3 regions of the Streptomyces sp. DSM 42067 genome follow, and region 3 is predicted to be linked to each of the others. Evidence: predicted binding sites of a transcription regulator. Region 3 holds the regulator's gene; each other region holds the start of a gene.
The links. The regulator HrcA, encoded in region 3, represses chaperone genes, less so after heat shock. The targets are predictions, from matches to a motif close to TTNGCACTCNGNNNNNCNGAGTGCNAA.
Positions count from the first base shown of each region.

Region 1: the regulator HrcA is predicted to act here: its motif matches at 2,244-2,270, upstream of groES (co-chaperone GroES).
Region 2: the regulator HrcA is predicted to act here: its motif matches at 2,241-2,267, upstream of groL (chaperonin GroEL).

Region 1 is NZ_CM147706.1:5,451,915-5,457,090, reverse strand. It holds gene groL (chaperonin GroEL) at 54-1,682, opposite strand; gene groES (co-chaperone GroES) at 1,791-2,099, opposite strand; gene ACSMXV_RS25100 (polysaccharide deacetylase family protein) at 2,374-3,333, opposite strand; gene ACSMXV_RS25095 (THUMP-like domain-containing protein) at 3,424-4,632, shown strand; gene ACSMXV_RS25090 (YciI family protein) at 4,712-5,068, opposite strand.
Region 2 is NZ_CM147706.1:4,394,848-4,400,023, forward strand. It holds gene ACSMXV_RS20160 (NADH:flavin oxidoreductase) at 1-263, opposite strand, end outside; gene groL (chaperonin GroEL) at 492-2,114, opposite strand; gene ACSMXV_RS20170 (cold-shock protein) at 2,412-2,615, opposite strand; gene ACSMXV_RS20175 (ubiquitin-like small modifier protein 1) at 3,115-3,390, opposite strand; gene thrC (threonine synthase) at 3,491-4,795, opposite strand; SAM riboswitch class I at 4,813-4,970, opposite strand; gene ACSMXV_RS20185 (glucosyl-3-phosphoglycerate synthase) at 5,165-5,176, shown strand, end outside.
Region 3 is NZ_CM147706.1:3,313,486-3,318,661, forward strand. It holds gene ACSMXV_RS15450 (16S rRNA (uracil(1498)-N(3))-methyltransferase) at 1-512, opposite strand, end outside; gene ACSMXV_RS15455 (nitronate monooxygenase) at 509-1,582, opposite strand; gene dnaJ (molecular chaperone DnaJ) at 1,779-2,915, opposite strand; gene hrcA (heat-inducible transcriptional repressor HrcA) at 2,916-3,932, opposite strand; gene ACSMXV_RS15470 (MBL fold metallo-hydrolase) at 4,233-4,973, shown strand; gene ACSMXV_RS15475 (DUF3097 domain-containing protein) at 5,008-5,176, shown strand, end outside.

The DNA of each region.
Region 1 (5,176 bases), 2.1 Mb from region 3:
TTCCCTTCGTCGTCAGCCGACGTGCTCGTCAGCCGGCGTGCGCCGGCACGACGTCAGTGCGCGTGGCCGTGACCGTGGCCGTGACCGGCCTCGGCCTCCTCCTCGGCCGGCTTCTCGACGACCAGGGTCTCGGTCGTGAGCAGCAGGGAGGCGATGGACGCGGCGTTCTCCAGCGCGGAGCGGGTGACCTTGACCGGGTCGATGACGCCGGACTTCACCAGGTCGCCGTACTCGCCGGTGGCGGCGTTGTAGCCGTTGCCCTTCTCGAGCTCGGCCACCTTGGAGACGATGACGTAGCCCTCGAGGCCGGCGTTCTCGGCGATCCAGCGCAGCGGCTCGACGGCGGCGCGGCGGACGACCGAGACACCGGTGGCCTCGTCGCCGGTCTTGCCGAGGTTGCCCTCGAGCACCTTCACGGCGTGGACGAGCGCGGAGCCACCACCGGAGACGATGCCCTCCTCGACCGCGGCGCGGGTCGCGGAGATGGCGTCCTCCAGGCGGTGCTTCTTCTCCTTCAGCTCCACCTCGGTGGCGGCGCCGACCTTGATCACGCACACGCCGCCGGCCAGCTTCGCGAGGCGCTCCTGGAGCTTCTCGCGGTCCCAGTCGGAGTCGGTGTTCTCGATCTCGGCCTTGATCTGGTTGACGCGGCCCGCGACGTCCTCGGACTTGCCGCCGCCGTCGACGATGGTGGTGTCGTCCTTGGTGACGGTCACGCGGCGGGCGCTGCCCAGCACCTCGAGGCCGACCTGGTCGAGCTTGAGGCCGACCTCCTCGGCGACGACCTGGGCGCCGGTGAGGACCGCCATGTCCTGCAGCATCGCCTTGCGGCGGTCGCCGAAGCCGGGGGCCTTCACCGCGACGGCGTTGAAGGTGCCGCGGATCTTGTTCACGACGAGGGTCGACAGGGCCTCGCCCTCGACGTCCTCGGCGATGATCAGCAGCGGCTTGGAGGAGCCGGCCTGGATGACCTTCTCCAGCAGCGGCAGCAGGTCCTGGATGGAGGCGATCTTGCCCTGGTTGATGAGGATGTACGGGTCGTCGAGGACGGCCTCCATACGCTCCTGGTCGGACACCATGTACGGCGACAGGTAGCCCTTGTCGAAGGCCATGCCCTCGGTGAAGTCCAGCTCCAGACCGAAGGTGTTGGACTCCTCGACGGTGATGACACCGTCCTTGCCGACCTTGTCCATCGCCTCGGCGATGAGCTCGCCGACCTGCTGGTCCTGGGCGGACAGCGCGGCGACGGCGGCGATGTCGGACTTCTCGTCGATCGGACGGGCGGTGGCGAGGAGCTCCTCGGAGACCGCGGCGACGGCCGCGTCGATGCCCTTCTTCAGGGCGGCCGGGGAAGCACCGGCGGCGACGTTGCGCAGACCCTCCTTGACGAGGGCCTGGGCCAGCACGGTGGCGGTGGTGGTGCCGTCACCCGCGATGTCGTTGGTCTTGGTCGCCACCTCCTTCACCAGCTGGGCGCCGAGGTTCTCGTACGGGTCGTCGATCTCGACCTCACGGGCGATCGTGACACCGTCGTTGGTGATGGTGGGCGCGCCGAACTTCTTGTCGATGACGACGTTGCGGCCCTTGGGGCCGATCGTCACCTTGACCGTGTCGGCAAGCTTGTTGACGCCGCGCTCGAGGGCGCGACGGGCGTCCTCGTCGAACTTCAGGATCTTCGCCATGGGAGCGGTTCAGCCCTCTCGGAACTCGGTTTAAAGAACTGCGCCCCTCGCCGCCCGGCTTCAGCGGGGTGACCAGGGGCGCAGCTCACAAAGCAAATCTGCGGTGAATTACTTCTCGATGATCGCGAGGACGTCGCGAGCCGAGAGGACGAGGTACTCCTCGCCGTTGTACTTCACCTCGGTGCCGCCGTACTTGCTGTACAGCACGATGTCGCCGGTCTTGACGTCGAGCGGAAGGCGCTCGCCGTTCTCGAAGCGGCCCGGGCCCACGGCCAGGACGACGCCCTCCTGGGGCTTCTCCTTGGCGGTGTCCGGGATGACCAGGCCAGAGGCGGTGGTCTGCTCGGCGTCGAGCGGCTGGACCACAATGCGGTCCTCAAGCGGCTTGATGGCAACCTTGGAGCTGGTGGTCGTCACGATCCGACCTCCCCCTTCGGAGATCTCACGGGGTTAACTGTCTGAGGTGGCGACCAGGTCGATCCGTCGTCGCGGGTGCCGGACCTGCCCGTCGCTATTGGCACTCTCCAGGGGGGAGTGCCAGGGCCGAGACTATGACCGCGATTAGCACTCGGTCAAGCGGAGTGCCAACGCGGCGCAGACAACACCGCGAATCGCCCGCACGGGCTGGTTACGGGACGTTTGTACGAATACGGCGTACGAAGCGGCCGCGCCCGGTTCGGTGTCGCCCGCGTCAGAGGTAGTCCTCCAGCCTGGCCACCGCGTATCCCTTGGCGGTGATCACCTTCATGACATGCCGGATCATGTCGGGCATCGCGCCGTTCCAGTCCTCGCGACCCCGGAAGTGGGTGAGGATGATGTCGCCGGGGTGGAGGTCGCGGTCCCATTCGCGCCAGTCCATGTGGTCCGGGAAGGCCTCGGCGTTCCACAACGGAACGGCCTTGATGCCGCAGGACTTGGCGGCACGCAGCGTGTCCCGGTTGTAGTTGCCGAAGGGCGGACGGAACACGGTGGGACGTGAGCCGTACTCCTTCTCGATGACGTCCTGCATGCCGCAGATCTCGCGCCGCTGCTCGGCGTAGGAGAGGCCGGGCAGATAGGGGTGGTTGAGGGTGTGGTTGTTCAGCGTGACGCCGCGCTCCTGCATCTTCCTGAAGTAGCCGTAGTCCTCCTTCACGAGGTAGTCGCTGAGGAAGGCGGTATACGGAATCTTCAGCTCGCTCATCATCCTCAGCAGCGCCGGGTCCTTCTCGGCCCCGTCATCGATGGTGAGGAAGACGACCTTGTCCTTGGTCGGGACGGTCGTGAAGACGGGCGGCAGGCCCTCGCCGTCCGTGACCTCGAAGCCCTCGCGGGTCTCGATACCCGGTTTGACGGAGGGCGGGGCGGGGGCGGGCAGCGGGGGCCCGGACAGCCCCCAGCGCTTAGCGGCGGCGACCCGGGCGGCCTGCGAGTCGCGCAGCTCCTGCGCGTACTCGTCGAGGGCGCGGGCGGGAGGGGCCTGAAGGGGCTGGGCCCCGCCGGGCCCCGAGCCGGGACCGGGGCCCGGTCGGGAAACGGCGCCCGAGCGGGAACCGGAAGCTGAGCCGGAGTCGCCGCAGCCCGAGGCGATCACGGCGACGGCGGCTACGGCGAGACAGACCTGACGCAGCCCAGTGCCGGGAATCTTGTCTTTTTGTCGCATTTGCCGCATGGCGCCGCATCCTTTCAGCGGCGGACGCCCGGAATGGGCTGACACCGCCGCCGGGCGCGCATCGTCCACCGGCTGGCCCACAATGGGCCGGTGAACGACCGTGCTCGCGCTGCCTCCGCCGCCTCCGACGTCTCCGCCTTCTCCGCACTGCTCACCGAAGAGGGCCGCGCCCTCCTCGACGAGGTGCGCGACATCGACCCGGCGCAGGAGCTGGCCGTCGCCACGCGGCTGCGCCGTGAGCACCCCGCCGCGCTGGTTTCGGCGGCCATCGGGCAGGCCCGGCTGCGGCAGCGGGCCGCGGCGAAGTTCGGCGCGGCGGACGCCGGCCGGATGTTCTTCACCCCGAACGGCGTGGAGCAGGCGACCCGCGCGTCGGTCGCGGCGTACCGCGCGGGCCGGTTCGCCGACCTCGGCGTCCGCAGCGTCGCCGACCTGTGCTGCGGGGTGGGCGGCGACGCGATCGCGCTGGCCCGCGCGGGCATCTCGGTGCTGGCCGTCGACCGGGACCCGCTGACGTGCGCGGTCGCCCGCGCGAATGCCGGGGCGCTCGGCCTCGACGGCCTGATCGAGGTGCGGGAAGCCGATGTCACGGAGGTGGACACGGGGTCGTACGACGCGGTGTTCGTGGATCCCGCACGGCGCGGCGGGAGAGGCCGCGTGTTCGACCCCGAGGCGTACTCGCCGCCGCTCTCCTGGGCCGTCGGAGCGGCCCGCACGGCGCCCCGCGCCGCGTTGAAGATCGCGCCGGGCATCCCTCACGAGACGATCCCCGCCGACGCCGGGGCCGAGTGGATCTCGGACCACGGGGACGTCAAGGAGGCGGTGCTGTGGTTCGGCACCGAGCCCGGAACGGTCCGGGCGACGCTGCTGCCCGGCCCGCGCTCGCTGGTGGGCCGCGGACTGCCCGATCCGGAGGTACGGCCCGTCGGCCGCTATCTCTACGAACCGGACGGCGCCGTGATCCGCGCGCATCTGGTCGCCGAAGTCGCCCAGGACGTCGGCGGAGGCCTGATCGACGAGACCATCGCGTACGTCACCGCGGACGACCTGCGCCCCACCTCGTACGCCACCGCCTACGAGATCACCGACCGGCTTCCCTTCAACGTGAAGAGGCTGAAGGCGCTGCTTCGGGAACGCGAGGTCGGGATCCTGACCGTCAAGAAGCGGGGGTCCGCCGTCGAACCGGAGGAGCTGCGGCGCAAGGTGAGGCCGCAGGGGCCGAACTCGGCGACGGTCTTCCTCACACGGGTGGCCGGAGCGCCGACCATGCTGATCGGGCGGCCGGCGGCGGCCGCGTAGCGCTGCTCCGCTCGCCCAGTCGACGGCCGCCGCCGTCCCCCGGCCCGTCTCTCCCCCGTCAGGGCTCCTCGATGTCCCGTCAGGGCTCCTCGATCTCCCGGACCTCGCAGGTCACCGTCCAGTACTCCTCGTGGACCTTCAGGAAGCGCTTGGTCCACTCGACGGCCTCCGCCATGTCCTTGGCCTGGACGATCGAGTAGCCGCCGATGACCTCCTTGGACTCGGTGAACGGGCCGTCGGTGACGGACAGCTGTCCGCCCTCCCAGCGCACGCGGGTGCCCTGTGCGGTCGGCCTGAGGCCCGCGGTGTCGAGGAGCACTCCGGCCTTGGTCATCTCCTCGATCAGCTCGCCCATGCGCTGCATGAGGGCCTCGCTCGGGCCCTCGGCGGGCGGGTTGTTCTCATCGATACGGATCATCGACAGATAACGCGGCATGATCGTCTCCCATCGCTCGGGGGCGGGGTCCGTCCCCGCCTCTCACCCGTGCGTCGATCGGGGGACACGTGAATCGACACCGGGCGGGAAATTCTTCGAGGAATTCTC
Region 2 (5,176 bases), 1.1 Mb from region 3:
TCCTCGCCGTGGAAGCGCGGGACGCGGTCGCTCTGCCCGGCCGACTCGTGACCCACGTACGTGCCCTCGGTGACGATCAGTCCGACGCCGGCGGCGGCCCGGCGCGCGTAGTACCCCAGCACGTCCTCGCCCGGGACACCGCCCGGGGAGAACTTCCGGGTCATGGGCGCCATGACGATCCGGTTGGGGACGGTCAGGCCGTTCAGGGAGACGGGACGGGAGAGGATCTGTGCCGCGCGGGACGCGGAGGCCGTAACAGTCACGTGGGGGGCTCCTCGGAGGGGGAATGGGCCGGCAGTCACGACGAGGACGTCGAACAGATATGTGCACGTGCATCAACTCTGCCTATGCGTCAACTGCCCGCCCCACCACGGCATTCCTCCGCGCCCCCGACACCCCACTGTGATCCCGGACACGCCCGAGGGCGGCACCCCCTGGGAGAAGGGGTGCCGCCCTCGAAACTCAGGACGGTTGATCAACCTTCAGGTCGATCAGAAGTCCATGTCACCGCCCGGCATACCGCCGCCGGCCGGGGCCGCGGCCTTCTCCGGCTTGTCGGCGATGACGGCCTCGGTGGTGAGGAACAGCGCGGCGATGGAGGCCGCGTTCTGCAGGGCAGAGCGGGTCACCTTGGCCGGGTCGATGATGCCCTCGGCGATCATGTCGACGTACTCGCCGGTCGCGGCGTTCAGGCCGTGGCCGACCGTCAGGTTGCGGACCTTCTCCACGACGACGCCGCCCTCGAGACCACCGTTGACGGCGATCTGCTTGAGCGGGGCCTCCAGGGCCAGCTTCACGGCGTTGGCGCCGGTCGCCTCGTCACCGTCGAGCTCGAGCTTCTCGAAGACAGCGGATGCCTGGATGAGAGCCACGCCACCACCGGCGACGATGCCCTCCTCGACGGCCGCCTTCGCGTTGCGGACGGCGTCCTCGATGCGGTGCTTGCGCTCCTTGAGCTCGACCTCGGTGGCGGCACCGGCCTTGATGACGGCCACGCCGCCGGCCAGCTTCGCCAGGCGCTCCTGGAGCTTCTCGCGGTCGTAGTCCGAGTCCGAGTTCTCGATCTCGGCGCGGATCTGGTTCACGCGGCCCGCGACCTGGTCGGCGGAGCCGGCACCGTCGACGATGGTGGTCTCGTCCTTGGTGATGACGACCTTGCGGGCGCGGCCCAGGAGGTCCAGGGTCGCGTTCTCCAGCTTGAGGCCGACCTCCTCGGAGATGACCTCGCCGCCCGTGAGGATGGCGATGTCGCCGAGCATGGCCTTGCGGCGGTCACCGAAGCCCGGGGCCTTGACGGCGACGGACTTGAAGGTGCCGCGGATCTTGTTGACGACCAGGGTCGACAGGGCCTCGCCCTCGACGTCCTCGGCGATGATCAGCAGCGGCTTGCCGGACTGCATGACCTTCTCGAGGAGCGGCAGCAGGTCCTTGACCGAAGAGATCTTGGAGTTGGCGATCAGGATGTACGGGTCGTCGAGGACGGCCTCCATACGCTCCATGTCGGTGGCGAAGTACGCCGAGATGTAGCCCTTGTCGAAGCGCATACCCTCGGTGAGCTCGAGCTCCAGACCGAAGGTCTGGGACTCCTCGACGGTGATGACGCCTTCCTTGCCGACCTTGTCCATGGCCTCGGCGATGAGCTCGCCGATCTGGGTGTCGGCGGCGGAGATGGAGGCGGTCGAAGCGATCTGCTCCTTGGTCTCCACGTCCTTGGCCTGCTCGAGCAGAGCGGCGGAGACGGCCTCGACGGCCTTCTCGATACCGCGCTTCAGGGCCATCGGGTTGGCGCCGGCGGCGACGTTGCGCAGGCCCTCGCGGACGAGCGCCTGGGCGAGGACGGTCGCGGTCGTCGTACCGTCACCGGCGACGTCGTCCGTCTTCTTCGCGACCTCCTTGACCAGCTCGGCGCCGATCTTCTCGTACGGGTCCTCGAGCTCGATCTCCTTGGCGATGGACACACCATCGTTGGTGATCGTGGGGGCGCCCCACTTCTTCTCGAGGACGACGTTGCGACCCTTGGGGCCAAGGGTGACCTTGACGGCGTCGGCGAGCTGGTTCATCCCGCGCTCGAGACCGCGCCGTGCCTCCTCGTCGAACGCGATGATCTTGGCCATGTGAAGTGGTCCTCCCGGACTGGGGTGGATTTCTCCGGACCGCGCTGGCGCCCGCGACGGACGGCCTGCATGCCTCGTGGTTCCTTGCCCCACCCGGCCTGCGGGCCTCACCGACCCGGTCCTTCATTGTCACTCTCACCTTCAGAGTGCTAACGCCAATGATTAGCACTCGCCCCCCTCGAGTGCAAGCGCCTGTAGGGGTGCGCCACCCCCCGGGGGCCCGCGGGCACACCGGAGGGCCCGTACCCCCACCGGGATACGGGCCCTCCGCGAACGTCGCTGCAGTCGGTCGGCGCTTCAGCCGGCCAAACGGACCATATCCGCCTGCGGCCCCTTCTGACCCTGCGAGATCTCGAACTCGACCCGCTGGCCCTCTTCAAGGGTGCGGTAGCCGTCCATCTGAATCGCGCTGTAGTGGACGAATACATCCGCACCACCGTCGACCGCGATGAAGCCGTACCCCTTCTCCGCGTTGAACCACTTGACGGTGCCCTGAGCCATGCCTAACTCCCCTATTACTGGCCCTTGCACAGGACCGCACTTCGCGGACCCGGGTCAGACCTCACCCCCCAACGGTTGGGGGTGTGCGCCGGAACGCGTCGACCGCGGCTGAATGTATCTGTCCAACTGCCGTCTGCAACAGGTCAATCGGACGAGAAATCCGGGCACGCACGATCGGAAATTTGCGGAGGATCCGCCAGGACTCAGGGCAAGTCGGGCCCGGCAAAAGGAATGTAAGGCGCAAAAGAATGGTGCACTTTGGCTACTTCTCATCGGCCACCGGGCGTGAAGTCATATGCACCGGACAAGAACGGCGAACCGAGTTCCCCAACTGTACCGCGCTCAACCATGCAGAATTGCCCCCTCCGCTTCTCTCGCGGAGGGGGCAATTCTGGTGACGCAGTGTGCGATATGCCGAACCGGCATACGGGGGCCCGGCATACGAGCGGCCGGCATACGGGTGGTACGGCTCAGCAGCCGCCCGCACCGTGCTCGATCGTCAGCCTCCGGCGACGGCCGGGATGATCGAGACACCGGCGCCGTCCGGCGTGGCGGTCCCCAGGCCGTCCTCGAAGCGGACGTCGTCATCGTTGACGTACACGTTGACGAAGCGGCGCAGCTTGCCCTGGTCGTCGAGTACGCGCGCGGCGATGCCCGGGTGGTTCTTCTCCAGGGACTCGATGACCTCGGCGAGGGTCGCGCCCTCCGCCGTGACCTCGGCCTGGCCGCCCGTGTAGGTGCGGAGGATCGTCGGGATGCGGACGTTGACGCTCATGCGGTTCACCTTCGGTGGGAGAGCGGGTTGTGGATACGGGAGCTGATCAGGCGCAGGCCGGTGGTCGGTTGTGCCCACCCTCCCCCATCGCCTGCTGCCTTCAGGCCAGGCCGGCCTCGCGGAAGGCGTCGAGGTTCGGGCGGATCGTCGCGGTCGGGCCCGTGGTCGGCGCGACGGCGTCCAGCGTCTTGAGGCCGTCGCCCGTGTTGAGGACGACCGTGGTCAGCGACGGGTCCAGGACGCCGTTCTCGATCAGCTTGCGCGTGACGCCGACGGTCACGCCGCCCGCCGTCTCGGCGAAGATGCCCTCCGTACGGGCCAGCAGCTTGATCGCGTCGACGATCTGCTCGTCGTTCACGTCCTCGACGGCGCCGCCGGTGCGGCGGGCGATGTCCAGGACGTAGGGTCCGTCGGCCGGGTTGCCGATGGCGAGGGACTTGGCGATGGTGTCCGGCTTCTGCGGCTTCACGACGTCGTGGCCGGCCTTGAAGGCCGTCGACACCGGGGAGCAGCCCTCCGCCTGAGCGCCGAAGATCTTGTACGGCTTGTCCTCGACGAGGCCGAGCTTGATCAGCTCCTGCAGACCCTTGTCGATCTTCGTGAGCTGCGATCCTGAGGCGATCGGGATCACCAGCTGGTCCGGGATCTGCCAGCCGAGCTGCTCGCAGATCTCGTACGCGAGGGTCTTGGAGCCCTCGCCGTAGTACGGCCGGAGGTTGACGTTGACGAAGCCCCAGCCCTCGCCCAGCGGGTCTCCGATGAGCTCGGAGCAGAAGCGGTTGACGTCGTCGTAGGTGCCCTCGATGCCGACCAGCTCGCCGCCGTAGACCGCGGCCATGACGACCTTGCCCTGCTCGAGGTCGTGCGGGATGAACACGCAGGAGCGGAAGCCGGCGCGGGCTGCGGCGGCGCCGACGGCGCCGGCCAGGTTGCCCGTCGAGGAGCAGGAGAGCGTGGTGAAGCCGAAGGCGCGGGCGGCCTCGATGGCCTGGGCGACGACGCGGTCCTTGAAGGAGTGCGTCGGGTTGCCGGAGTCGTCCTTGATGAACAGGCCGCCGGTGACGCCGAGTTCACGGGCGAGGTTGTCGGCCTTGACGAGCTTGGTCCAGCCGGGGTTCAGGTTCGGCTTGGTGGCCACGTCCGCGGGGACGGGCAGCAGCGGTGCGTACCGCCACAGGTTGTCGGGGCCGGCCTCGATCTGCTTGCGCAGGGCCTCGGGGTCACCGGTCGGGAGGTCGTATGCGACTTCGAGCGGGCCGAAACAGATCTCGCAGGCGAAGATCGGGCCGAGCGGGAAGCGCTCGCCGCATTCGCGACAGGACAGGGCCGAGGCGGGGCCGAGGTCTACGGCGTCGGCGTTGTCGACGGCGGTGGTGTCGTTGGTGGCAACAGTCTGCGCAGCCATGGAGGCGAGGCCCTTTCTCCTCATCTTCCTCGCGGCGCACTTCGCCGCGAGACGGATTTGGCACCTTCCCTAGCCGGGGCCTCGCGGAAATGATCAACAGTGATCGATACGAGAACCGGCTGGAGGGTTGCCGGGGCTTCAACGGGCCGTATCCCTCTGCCCCTCTGGATGAGCGGTATGGCGCCGGGCCGTGCGGGTCCCGGAGCGTTTGTTCGCGCCATGACCCCCGACATGCGATGGTCATCCGCGTTGTTCAAGACTGTAACCGAAGGCCAGGACAGTTGAGCTAGTCGTCCGAACCGCGAGATGGATCACAGGGGGCCGTCCCAGTGACGGGCCCCGGTGGTCCCAGTAAGGGGGCACCAGAACGTGCTGGATGAA
Region 3 (5,176 bases):
ACGGCCGCGAGGTCTGCTTCGGCCAGAAGTGCCGCCACCTGTTTGGTCGTCATCGCGTCCGCCACCTCGGGGAAGCGCACGCGGCGCGACTGCTTGCCCGCCTCGCGCGCCGTCGCCCGCCACTTGCCGAGCGCCTTGAGTCCCCGGTCGCCCTTCCACTGGGTGATGCAGCGGGACGCGGACCACGGCACGATCGCGTCGACTCCGGTCTCGGTCATCGTCTCGACGGCGAGTTCGCCCCGGTCGCCCTTGGGGAGGGCCTGCACGACGGTGATACGGGGCGTGGGCGGCGGCTCCTCCCGGACGGCCGTCAGGTCCGTCACGACGAGCCGGTCCTTGCCCTCGGCCGCCTTCACGACGCCTTCCGTCCAGCGCCCGCGCCCGTCGCTGAGGACGACGTCCTCTCCCGGCCGCAGCCGCTTCACGGAGACGGCGTGGCGCCCCTCGGGCCCGTCCAGGACGTACTCGGGGCCGGCCGGGACCTCGTCCACCACGAACACCGGCGCGGTCATGAGCCGGCCTCCGCCGACAACGCCGCCTTCGCCGCGGCCAGTTCGGCGGCCAGCACCTCGACGAGCTGCCCGGCCGGAAGATCCCGCGCCAGCCGGTGCCCCTGCCCGGCCCACAGCGCCATGCCCTGCGGGTCACCGGCCGCCGCGGCCGCCTTGCGCAGGCCGGAGGTGAGGTGGTGGATCTGGGGGTACGCGGCCGGGGCGTACGGGCCGTGCTCCCGCATGAAGCGGTTGACGAGACCGCGGGCCGGGCGCCCGGAGAAGGCGCGCGTCAGTTCTGTGCGGGTGAAGAGAGGGTTGGTCATCGCGTCCTTGTGCAGGGCGTTGGCGCCCGACTCGGGCGTGACGAGGAACGCCGTGCCCAGCTGCGCCGCCTGGGCGCCCGCCGCGAGCGCCCCGGCGATCTGTACGCCGCGCATCATCCCGCCGGCCGCCACGATCGGCAGCTCCACACTCTCGCGCACCTGTGTGACCAACGACAGCAGCCCGATGCCCGCGGCGTCGTTCTCCGGGTTGTCGCGGTGCGTGCCCTGGTGGCCGCCCGCCTCGACCCCCTGTACGACCACCGCGTCCGCGCCGGCCCGCTGAACGGCCTGGGCCTCCGCGACCGTGGTGGCGGTGACCATGGTGAGCGTGCCCGCGCGCGAGAACGACTCGAGCACCTCGGGCGTCGGACAGCCGAAGTGGAATGAGACGAGCGGCACCGGGTCGTCGAGGAGGATCGCCAGTTTGGCGTCGTAGCCGTCGTCGCGGCCGCTGTCGGGATCACCGAGCTCGGTGCGGTACCAGGCGGCCTCACCGGCGAGCTGGCAACGGTAGACATCGACGGCCGCCGAGTCCGCATAGTCCGGTTGCGGCATGAAGAGATTGACGCCGAACGGCCGGCCCGTCAGCGAGCGCAGTTGTTTGATCTCCTGGTACATCCCGTCGGCGGTTTTGTACCCGGCCGCGAGAAACCCGAGCCCACCGGCCTCCGAGACGGCAGCGGCGAGCTGCGGCCGCGACACGCCGCCCGCCATGGGGGCCTGCACGATCGGAACGGGAAAGAGACCGCTCAGTACGCTGACCATGCCCGCATGGTGCCACGTCGCCCGAACAAGACCGAATCCGGCCTTCCGCATGCGGATGCCGCTGGTACTGCTGTGGGCAGTCGTTCCGCTGGGGCGGAACGGGTGGGCACAGCCCACGACGTACGGCAACGTCGAACGCTATGCCCACCCCGTGCAACGGGGTCACCCCAAAAGCGCGGGGGCACCCCAAACACCGTCACCGCCCGTTGAACGCGTCCTTGAGCCGAGAGAACAACCCCTGCTGCCCCGGCTGGAACTGCCCCAGGGGCCGCTCCTCCCCCCGAAGCTGCGCCAGCTCCCGGAGCAACCGCTCCTGCTCGGGATCAAGCTTCGTCGGCGTCTGCACCTCGACGTGCACGACGAGATCGCCGCGCCCCCCGCCCCGCAGATGCGTGATGCCGCGCCCGTGCAGCGGAATCGACTGCCCGGACTGCGTACCGGGCCGGATGTCGACCTCCTCGAGCCCGTCCAGCGTCTCCAGCGGCACCTTTGTGCCGAGCGCGGCGGCCGTCATCGGGATGGTGACCGTGCAGTGCAGATCGTCGCCGCGCCGCTGGAAGACCGCGTGCGGCAGCTCGTGGATCTCGACGTACAGATCACCGGCCGGTCCGCCGCCGGGCCCGACCTCGCCCTCACCGGCGAGCTGGATCCGCGTGCCGTTGTCGACACCGGCGGGGATCTTCACGGTCAGGGTCCGCCGCGAGCGCACACGCCCGTCGCCCGCGCACTCAGGGCAGGGGGTGGGCACGACCGTGCCGAAGCCCTGGCACTGCGGGCACGGCCGCGAGGTCATGACCTGGCCGAGGAAGGACCGCGTGACCTGCGACACCTCACCGCGGCCGCGGCACATGTCACACGTCTGCGCCGAGGTGCCAGGGGCGGCACCCTCGCCGTTGCACGTGTTGCACACCACGGCCGTGTCGACCTGGATGTCCTTGGTGGTCCCGAACGCCGCCTCGTCCAGCTCGACCTCGAGCCGGATCATCGCGTCCTGCCCGCGCCGCGTACGCGACCGCGGGCCCCGCTGGGACGCCGTACCGAAGAAGGCGTCCATGATGTCCGAGAAGTTGCCGAAGCCACCGGCGCCGAAGCCGCCCGCGCCCGCGCCGCCGCTCGCCGAGAGCGGGTCGCCGCCGAGGTCGTAGACCTGCTTCTTCTGCGGGTCCGACAGCACCTCGTAGGCGGCGTTGATCTCCTTGAAGCGCTCCTGCGTCTTCGGATCAGGGTTGACGTCCGGGTGCAGCTCGCGAGCGAGCCGCCGGAAGGCCTTCTTGATCTCGTCCTGGGACGCGTCGCGGCGCACGCCGAGTACGGCGTAGTAGTCCGTGGCCACTTACGACTCCGCCAGGATCTGTCCGACGTAACGTGCCACTGCGCGTACTGCTCCCATCGTTCCCGGGTAGTCCATGCGGGTCGGGCCGACCACGCCGAGCTTGGCGACTGCCTCGCCGCCCGAACCGTAGCCCACCGACACCACAGACGTGGAGTTGAGCCCCTCATGGGCGATCTCGTGACCGATCCGTACGGTCATGCCCGGATCCTTGGCCTCGCCGAGCAGCTTGAGGAGCACGACCTGCTCCTCCAGCGCCTCGAGCACCGGCCGGATCGTGAGGGGGAAGTCATGTGCGAAGCGGGTGAGATTGGCGGTTCCGCCGATCATCAGCCGCTCCTCGGTCTCCTCGACCAGGGTCTCGAGCAATGTCGAGAGCACGGTCGAGACGGTGCCGCGGTCCTCGGTCTCGAAGGCCTCCGGCAGATCCTGCACGAGCTGCGGCACATCGGTGAAGCGACGGCCGACCACCCGGCTGTTGAGCCGCGCCCGCAGATCGGCGAGCGAGGTCTCACCGAAGGGGGCGGGGCAGTCGACCATGCGCTGCTCGACACGGCCGGTGTCCGTGATCAGTACGAGCATCAGCCGGGCCGGAGCCATGGACAGCAGCTCCACATGGCGCACCGTCGACCGTGTGAGCGACGGATACTGCACCACCGCGACCTGCCGGGTCAGCTGCGCGAGCAGCCGCACCGTGCGTGCCACGACGTCGTCGAGGTCGACGGCGCCGTCGAGGAAGTTCTGGATGGCCCGGCGCTCGGGCGGGGTCATCGGCTTGACGCCCGCGAGCTTGTCGACGAAGAGGCGGTACCCCTTGTCCGTGGGGATGCGCCCGGCACTGGTGTGCGGCTGGGCGATATAGCCCTCCTCCTCCAGCACCGCCATGTCGTTGCGCACGGTCGCCGGGGAGACGCCGAGGCTGTGCCGCTCCGTGAGCGCCTTGGAGCCGACCGGCTCCTCGGTGCCGACATAGTCCTGGACGATGGCGCGCAGCACTTCCAGCCTGCGTTCACTGAGCATCCGCGCACACCTCCAGCTTGTGTCGTCCCGCGTCGTCCCCGCGACCTCTCGCCTGGCACTCACTGTGCGCGAGTGCCAGCCTTCCCGGGCCAAGTGTACGGCCGGTAGGTATGGCCCCGGCAAGGGCGGTCACACGTCAGGGCCGCCGATATGTGCGGTCTGGGCTGCGGTGTCGTGCCGCGCCGGGCCGCGGGGACTAGCGTCGCCGGTAGGAAACGGACTGCGGATGTGACTGCCCGGTCATGGGGATCATGGCGGATGTGACATGGGGGACGTGATGAACATGACGTGGGGGACCTGATGGACGTGGCGTGGGGAACACAGGGCTGGGAGGGGTTGTCGCCCCGGGTGGGTCGGCGCCGGCTGCCGGTGTGGGACTGCACGGTCGGCCTGGTCGTGGGCGAGGGGGCGGCGCTCATGGTCGACGCCGGGTCGAGCCTGCGGGAGGGCGCCGAGTTGCGCCGGGAGGCGCAGCAGCTCCTGGGCGGCGACGACCGGCGCGTGACGCATCTCGCGCTGACGCATCCGCACTTCGACCATGTGCTGGGCGCGGCAGCGTTCGCGGGGGTGGAGGTGTACGGCGCGGTGGGGCTCGACTGGGTCTTCTCGGCGGGCCGGAAGGATCTGCTGGCCGACGCGGTACGGCACGGACTCGCCCCGGCGGACGCGGCGGAGGCCGCGGATCTTCTCGTCGCGCCGCGTCACCGGGTGAGCGGCGAGTGGACGCTCGACCTGGGCGGCGGCCACCAGGCGCTGCTGGCGAATGTGGGCCCGGGCCACACAGGACACGACATGGCGGTCCTCGTCCCCGCCACCGCCACGACCCCCGAGATCGTCTTCTGCGGAGACCTCGTCGAGGAGTCCGGCGAACCCCAGGCGGGTCCGGACGCGGTCCCGTCCCACTGGCCCGCCGCCGTGGACCGGCTGCTCAGCCTGGGCGGCGAGGACGCGGTCTACGTACCCGGCCATGGAGCCGCGGTGAATGCGGCCTTTGTCCGGGCGCAACGCGATCAGCTGGCGGCCCGGTTCGGCGTGTCGTAGTCACGGCCCGCGCCTTCTCCCTATCGTCATCCGAATGCGCCAGTACACTCCGGACCTGACCCCACCCTGGAAGAAGCCGAAGGCGGCACCGGAAGTCCCGGCGGAACCGGGACTCGTCGTCGAGGAGCCTGGGACCGGCTTCTGCGGCGCGGTGATCCGCTGCGAGGCGGGCACGGTCACGCTGGAGGACCGCTTCGGCAAGC